2 regions of the Chitinophaga sp. Hz27 genome follow, and region 1 is predicted to be linked to the other one. Evidence: riboswitches for the same ligand, from Rfam matches in the RefSeq annotation. Region 1 holds a riboswitch; the other holds the start of a gene.

Region 1 (3,423 bases):
ATGATAAGACTATTCAGCGCCTGTTCTCCCATACCGTGCGCAGTTTCTACTTCCTGGTCGAAACGATAATGTGTTTCCCAATACGGCGACGGCTGCACGAAAAGTAATTGTCTGAGATCATCAATACTGGTCGCTTCTGCAAGACTGGCGAATAGGCGTGGCCGTTGAGTCCACAAGGCAGCAAAAGCGGCCAGGCGCATCGTAGGAAAGGCAGAAGGTCTTATGCGTAGCCACTTCCAACTATGCGCTGGCATAGGAAGCAGGCTATGCTTGTGTTTCAACCATCGATAATGCTGTTGTAATTCCAAAGCGTACGGATCTTCAAATTTAGCGCTGAGTAAGCCTGCTTGTCCAAATAATAAAGCCTCTGGCAATTCGGGGTTATAGCGATAACGCAGCAACAGTGTCAGCGGCAGCTGTTTGATTACTTCCAGCATGGGACTAGCATTATGCGGCTGTCCGAAACCCTCTGCCAGTAAGTGATAGCAAAGACTTTCCCAATCGTGACAGTTCTTTTGTAGCAAAGCTGACCAGCGTTGCATTTTAAGTTCCCAGCGTTCTGCGAGGAGTCTTTCCTGCCAGGAGAGCCAATGTAAGGGCGAGATCCTGGCGGCCTGGCTATGGCAGGGTACAAAGCCGGCGTTCAGTTTGAGCGCAGCATACCTTTGCAGCAGTAGTTTGGAAATATGTTGCTGCAATTCCAGGCAGGGCGCGGGAAACAGGAGATCGGGGTTGTCGTGGTAAAAGACCACATGTAAAATAATATTCGCATATCGCGGATCATGCTGGTGAGCATGCCGGTACCAATCGGAGCTAGAGATATGCAGCTCTATATTTCCGCTCCATCGCGTGGGTCCGATACAAATACTGGCAGCAGTAAAATCGGGGCCATCGAGATGGTTAGGTATCCCGGGATGTAGCACGGTAACGGCTTCGCCGTCGGTAGTTTTGAGCGCCTGGTGTGAATACAGGCGATGTTGCCAGATAAACTGGAACAGCTCTTCAGAGAGCAACGGGTTAACAGACATACAGATATGGTTGGTTTCTATAAAAATATAGCAGAATAGCGGGTAAAAGATCAGGGGAGAAAAAAATTTTTGTCCTGATTTGGAAAATTGGTCAGGATGACCTTACCTTTGCACCCAGTTCTTACACATCACTTATCCAGAAAGGCGGAGGGTCTGGCCCGATGATGCCTTAGCAACCTTTCCTGAATTGCAAGTCAGGAAGATGGTGCTAATTCCTGCTCTTGGTTTTACCAAGAGAAAGATAAGTTGGCAGAGATTAATCTTCACCTTATAATATAATTGAAAGGCTCTTCCAACACAAGGAAGAGCTTTTTTTTTGCCCTTCCCCCTCACTCCCTTCATGGATTTGTGGTTGTTTAAGTTAGTTTTTAGTGATAAAGTTGCAGAATATTATTCCATATTCTGACAATCATTAAAACAGTTCTGACAATGAAAACAGCAACACAACTGATTCACAGCATACCGGTAGATGAATTGACGGGGGCTATCTCAGTACCTATCTATCAGACATCTACGTTTGTGCAGGAATCACCAGGCATTAACAAGGGTTTCGAATTTTCCAGGGCCAACAACCCTACCAGGAAAGTATTAGAAGACCTGATCTGTAATCTCGAGGAAGGCTATGCCGGCTTCGCGTTTGCCAGTGGTATGTCTGCTATTGACGCTGTTCTCAAGCTCCTGAAATCCGGCGATGAAATCATGGCGGTAGAAGATACTTACGGAGGCATCTTCCAGATCTTTAACCACATGTTTGAACGTTTTGGCATTAAGGTAAACTTTGTAGATACCAGTAATACCGATAAAGTACTTGCTGCTATCACACCAAAGACGCGTGTTATCTGGCTGGAATCGCCCACCAATCCTACATTGCGCATCACTGACATCAAATCTGTCAGTAAGATTGCCAAGCAACACGATATTCTCCTTGTGGTAGATAATACCTTCAGTACACCGTTACTGCAGCAACCTATCACCCTCGGTGCCGATATTGTGATCCACAGTGCCTCTAAATACTTGTCAGGCCATTGTGATGTTATTGCAGGACTGGTAGTGGTAAATTCCAAAGCACTGGCAGATCAGCTGAGATATAACCAGAATATTTCTGGTAGTATTCTCAGTCCATTCGAAGCATGGCTTACTATCCGCGGAATAGAAACGCTAGCCTTACGACTGGAAAAACAATGCGCCAATGCTACTGCTGTCGCCAACTGGCTTAGCACGCATCCTGCAATTGACAAGGTGTATTATCCAGGGCTCGCCACCCATAAGAATCACCATATTGCCAGGAAACAACAAAAAAATTATGGCGGACTAGTTAGCTTCTCCTTAAAGGCAGATAACATCAAAAATGCGATCCGTATCGTCAATGCTACGAAGTTGTTTAAACTGGCGGAAAGCTTTGGCGGCGTGAAAAGTATGCTGGCCCACCCGGCCACTATGACACATCGCAACATACCGGAAGATTTCCGGAAAAAAACAGGTCTGCAAGACTCCTGCATCCGACTGTCGTTAGGTATTGAAGACGCAGATGACTTGATCAACGATCTGAAACAGGCATTGGATAGGTTAAACTCTCCTGCCGGCAAACAAATAACTGTTTTACAATAAAGCGCGGATCAACAGCAGCAGCAGCTCATTGATGACCGCAAAATGATTGAACAAAGTATGGAAAATAAGATCATCAATTTAGGAATCTTCGGATTCGGTTGTGTAGGACAAGGACTGTACGAGGTATTGAACAGAACAAAAGGTATTAATGCAAGAATCAAAAAAATCTGTATTAAAGATCCTAACAAATCAAGACCTATTGACAGCAGTTATTTCACTACTGATAAAAATGAAATCCTTGAAGATCCTACCATTGACGTGGTAGTAGAGCTTATCAATGATACTGAAGCAGCATTTGAAATCGTAAGCACTGCCTTACGTAATGGTAAAGCTGTAGTTAGCGCCAGCAAACGCATGATTGCTGAAAACCTCGCTTCTCTCTACCAATTACAGGCAGAAAATAAAGTTCCTTTCCTCTACGAAGCATCCAGCTGTGCAAGTATTCCTATCATCCGTAACCTGGAAGAATACTATGACAATGACCTGCTCAACGCAGTAGAAGGTATCTGCAACGGATCTACGAATTATATTCTCACCAAAATATTCGAAGAAAACCTGAGCTTCGATACCGCACTGCAACAAGCGCAGGACCTCGGCTTCGCAGAAACTGATCCTACCCTCGACATCGAAGGTTTCGATCCTAAATTCAAAATCGTTATCCTGTTATTACACGCTTTCGGTACTTTCGTAAAACCTGAAGAGGTATTCAACTTCGGTATACATCACCTCAACGACTTCGATATCCAGTTCGCAAAGCAACGTAATTCCACTATCAAACTTATTGGCC
Region 2 (3,423 bases), on a different contig from region 1:
TTTCCATAAGCAAGGAGCATGAGTCGGATCATTGGGATAATTATGGCTATCGCGAAACCAGGTTTACTGTTTATTATACTATGCATCCAAAACATCTTCCTTTTACTGTTGATATTGGGTATATGAATGATTTGCTGGGTACCGGGCATGATATCACAGACGTGCATTACATGGCGGTGGATATTATCTGGGAGGGAAAAAAACATTAGCAGACAGACATGGCAGTTTTATGCAGAAATAGCATCTCACAGACATAATATTATATATTGATTAAAATAAGTTCATTTTCCAATCGTCTCCTTGTATATGCTATAGATTTTACTGAAATTCGAGCTGCCATTTACAACTATCCAGTAGCTTTTCCGTTATAATCTAAACTTGTATTTCAAACCCGTACTATGTCTGAACAGAACAACCGTTTACTTTACACTATCCTGGGTGCAGGCGGTGTCATTGCCAATGAGCTTACTTCCCAACTGGCAGCTGCCGGTCAGCGTGTAAGACTTGTTAGTCGTAATCCCCAATCATATGCAGGTATCACCGATTTGGTGGCTGCAGATATCACTGATGCCAGTCAAACCTTAAATGCTGTAAAAGGATCTGATGTTGTGATCCTTTGCGCCGGCCTTAAATATGATATTAATGTTTGGTCTGTAGCGTGGCCAGCGATTATGAACAATGTAATCAATGCCTGCAAGGCCAGTAATGCCAAGTTGCTTTTCTTCGACAACGTATATTCGTATGGGTTAGTAGAAGGGCAGATAGTGGAATCATCTCCTTACAAGCCATTGAGCAAAAAGGGAGAAATCAGAGCAAAAATTGCTACCCAGCTGATGGACGAAGTAAAAGCAGGGAATATCACGGCTACTATTGCCCGTGCTGCTGATTTCTATGGCCCGCGTGCTGATAAAACCGGTTTTCTGAACCTGTTGATCATCGATAAATATGCGAAAGGTAGTACTGCCATGTGGATTGGCCGCGACGACATGCCGCATAGCTATACATATACGCCAGATGCGGGCAGGGCTATGCACCTGTTGCTGCAAGACAATAGCTCCTGGAACCAGGTATGGCATCTGCCTACAGCGGCGCCGGCGCCTACAGGTAAGGAATATATTGCGATGATCGCCGATGCCATGGGAGTGAAGCCTAAATATATGAAGTTGAATAAATTTATGCTGACGCTCACCGGTCTGTTCGACAAGCAGATTAAAGAGATGGTAGAGATGTTATATCAGAATAACTATCCATATCATTTCAATTCTGAGAAATTTGAAAAATATTTCCATATGGCCCCAACCCCTTACCAGCAAGGGATTTTGGATACTATTGCTGCCCAGAAAAAGTAGAAGTCTACTGATTTTGTAGGAAATAAATTTGGAGAATTGAAAATGCGTCCTATCTTTGCATCAGTTCTTTAATAGTTGCTTATCAAGAAAGGAGTAGGGACATGGCCCGACGATACCTTAGCAACCTTCACACTGTGAAAGGTGCTGCATCCATCCTCGCCACGCGAGGGAAGATAAGTCAGATACAAGTTTTACTAATTTTCTTTTAGATATAAAACTCATCTGGCTACAGATGAGTTTTTTTTATTTAAACCAATGCCCAACGGCAATGGTATAGACCTCACCTTGCATCTCTCCTGATAGTATACTGCAAAAAAGAACCCCTTTTATTCATCTCAAAAATCAACGACCAATGAGTACAATCACACAATTGATCCATTCTCTTCCAGTAGATCCGCAAACAGGCGCCATTGCAGTTCCTATCTATCAGACGTCCACTTTTGTTCAGGAAGCACCAGGAGTAAACAAAGGTTATGATTATGCACGTAGTAATAACCCAACACGAGAAACAGCGGAGAAAATTATTGCGGGGCTGGAAGGAGGAGCAGGCGCATCTGCCTTCAGTAGTGGCCTCGCGGCAATAGATGCAGTGATAAAATTGCTGAAAGCCGGCGACGAAATCATCGCTGTAGATGATATCTATGGTGGCGCTTTCAGACTGTTTGATAAAGTCTATAAAAAGTTTGGTATCAATGTTAATTATGTAGACACTGCCGATGTTACAGCTGTGTTCAATGCTGTTACACCTTCTACCAGGCTCATATGGCTGGAAACCCCTACCAACCCAACGTTGAAGATCTCTGATATAGAAGCGATCGCGAAAATTGCGAAAGCGCATAATATACTTTTGTGCGTCGATAATACCTTCGCATCGCCGATCCTGCAGCAGCCGCTGGCGCTGGGCGCCGACCTCGTCGTGCATAGTGCTACCAAATACCTCGGTGGCCACAGTGATCTGATTGCCGGTGTAGTCATCAGTAAAACAGAACAACTGGCGCAGGAAATTAAGTTCTATCAAAACGCTTGTGGTGCAGTATTGTCACCATTCGATAGCTTCCTGCTGATACGCGGTATAGAAACCTTACCATTACGTATACGCCAACACGTAGAAAATGCGCAACATGTAGCTGAGTACCTAGAACAGCATCCTGCAGTAGATAAAGTATTCTATCCAGGTCTGACCTCACACCCTGGTCATGAGCTGGCAAAACGCCAGAGCAAAGGGTTTGGTGGAATCATTTCTTTTACCCTGAAAAACGATACGGCAGCAGGTGCTACTGCATTCGTTACTGCTACTCAATATTTCAAACTGGCCGAAAGCCTTGGTGGTATTAAAAGCTTACTCTGTCATCCTGCAGCGATGACTCATAAATCCATCCCAGACGAAAAAAGAAGGGCTGCCGGTGTTAGCGACAGCCTGATTCGATTATCTGTAGGACTGGAAGATTATCATGATTTAATTCAGGACCTGGAGCAGGCATTTAAAAAGATACCGGCAGGATTGACTACCGTCAATGCCTAAACGAATATCAGGTAAGACCCGTTTCAGCGGAAGGGACGGGCTTTTCCAACCTGCCTCGTAAAAAACGGGTGGTCATCATCGCCGCTACATTGTCGCCGGTGCTATTCAAAATAGTAGCCAGCGGATCTACCAGCGTACCAATGATAATCATGGCAGGCAAGGCTTCCAGCGGAAAGCCGTATATGCTCATCATCAGCATTTCACCCACATAACCACCATTAGGAATACCGCCTTCCACAATACTGACGATAACGGTAATGCCTAACGCCATCAGAATTGTGTGTGGGTTGTCGAAACCTTTTCCGTACATACCAAATACCACGGCCATTTTCACGATGGCAGAAATACTGGAGCCATCTTTGTGTAAGGTGGCTCCCAGCGGTATCACAACATTGGCAATATCATTAGGGACGCCCATTTTAGGTGCTGCTTCGAGGTTTGCAGGGATGGTAGCAATACTGCTGCCTGTACCCACAGCGGTGAGCATGGGCACTACATTGTTTTTCCAGAAGATGCGAATGCCCGGAAACCCGCCGGCAATAAAGGCGTATA

Evidence for each region. Region 1 has a riboswitch for S-adenosylmethionine ahead of ACE38W_RS04225 (trans-sulfuration enzyme family protein). Riboswitches for the same ligand answer to the same signal wherever they lie in the genome.
Region 2: another riboswitch for S-adenosylmethionine. It lies ahead of ACE38W_RS17205 (trans-sulfuration enzyme family protein); the one in region 1 lies ahead of ACE38W_RS04225 (trans-sulfuration enzyme family protein).

The regions. Positions count from the first base shown of each region.
Region 1 is NZ_JBHKFJ010000002.1:83,331-86,753, reverse strand. Features, by position in the region: gene ACE38W_RS04230 (DUF2851 family protein) at 1-1,028, opposite strand, end outside; SAM riboswitch class I at 1,158-1,276, shown strand; gene ACE38W_RS04225 (trans-sulfuration enzyme family protein) at 1,458-2,636, shown strand; gene ACE38W_RS04220 (homoserine dehydrogenase) at 2,694-3,423, shown strand, end outside.
Region 2 is NZ_JBHKFJ010000007.1:66,399-69,821, reverse strand. Features, by position in the region: gene ACE38W_RS17215 (DUF2490 domain-containing protein) at 1-209, shown strand, start outside; gene ACE38W_RS17210 (NAD-dependent epimerase/dehydratase family protein) at 399-1,349, shown strand; SAM riboswitch class I at 1,426-1,529, shown strand; gene ACE38W_RS17205 (trans-sulfuration enzyme family protein) at 1,702-2,871, shown strand; gene ACE38W_RS17200 (dicarboxylate/amino acid:cation symporter) at 2,879-3,423, opposite strand, start outside.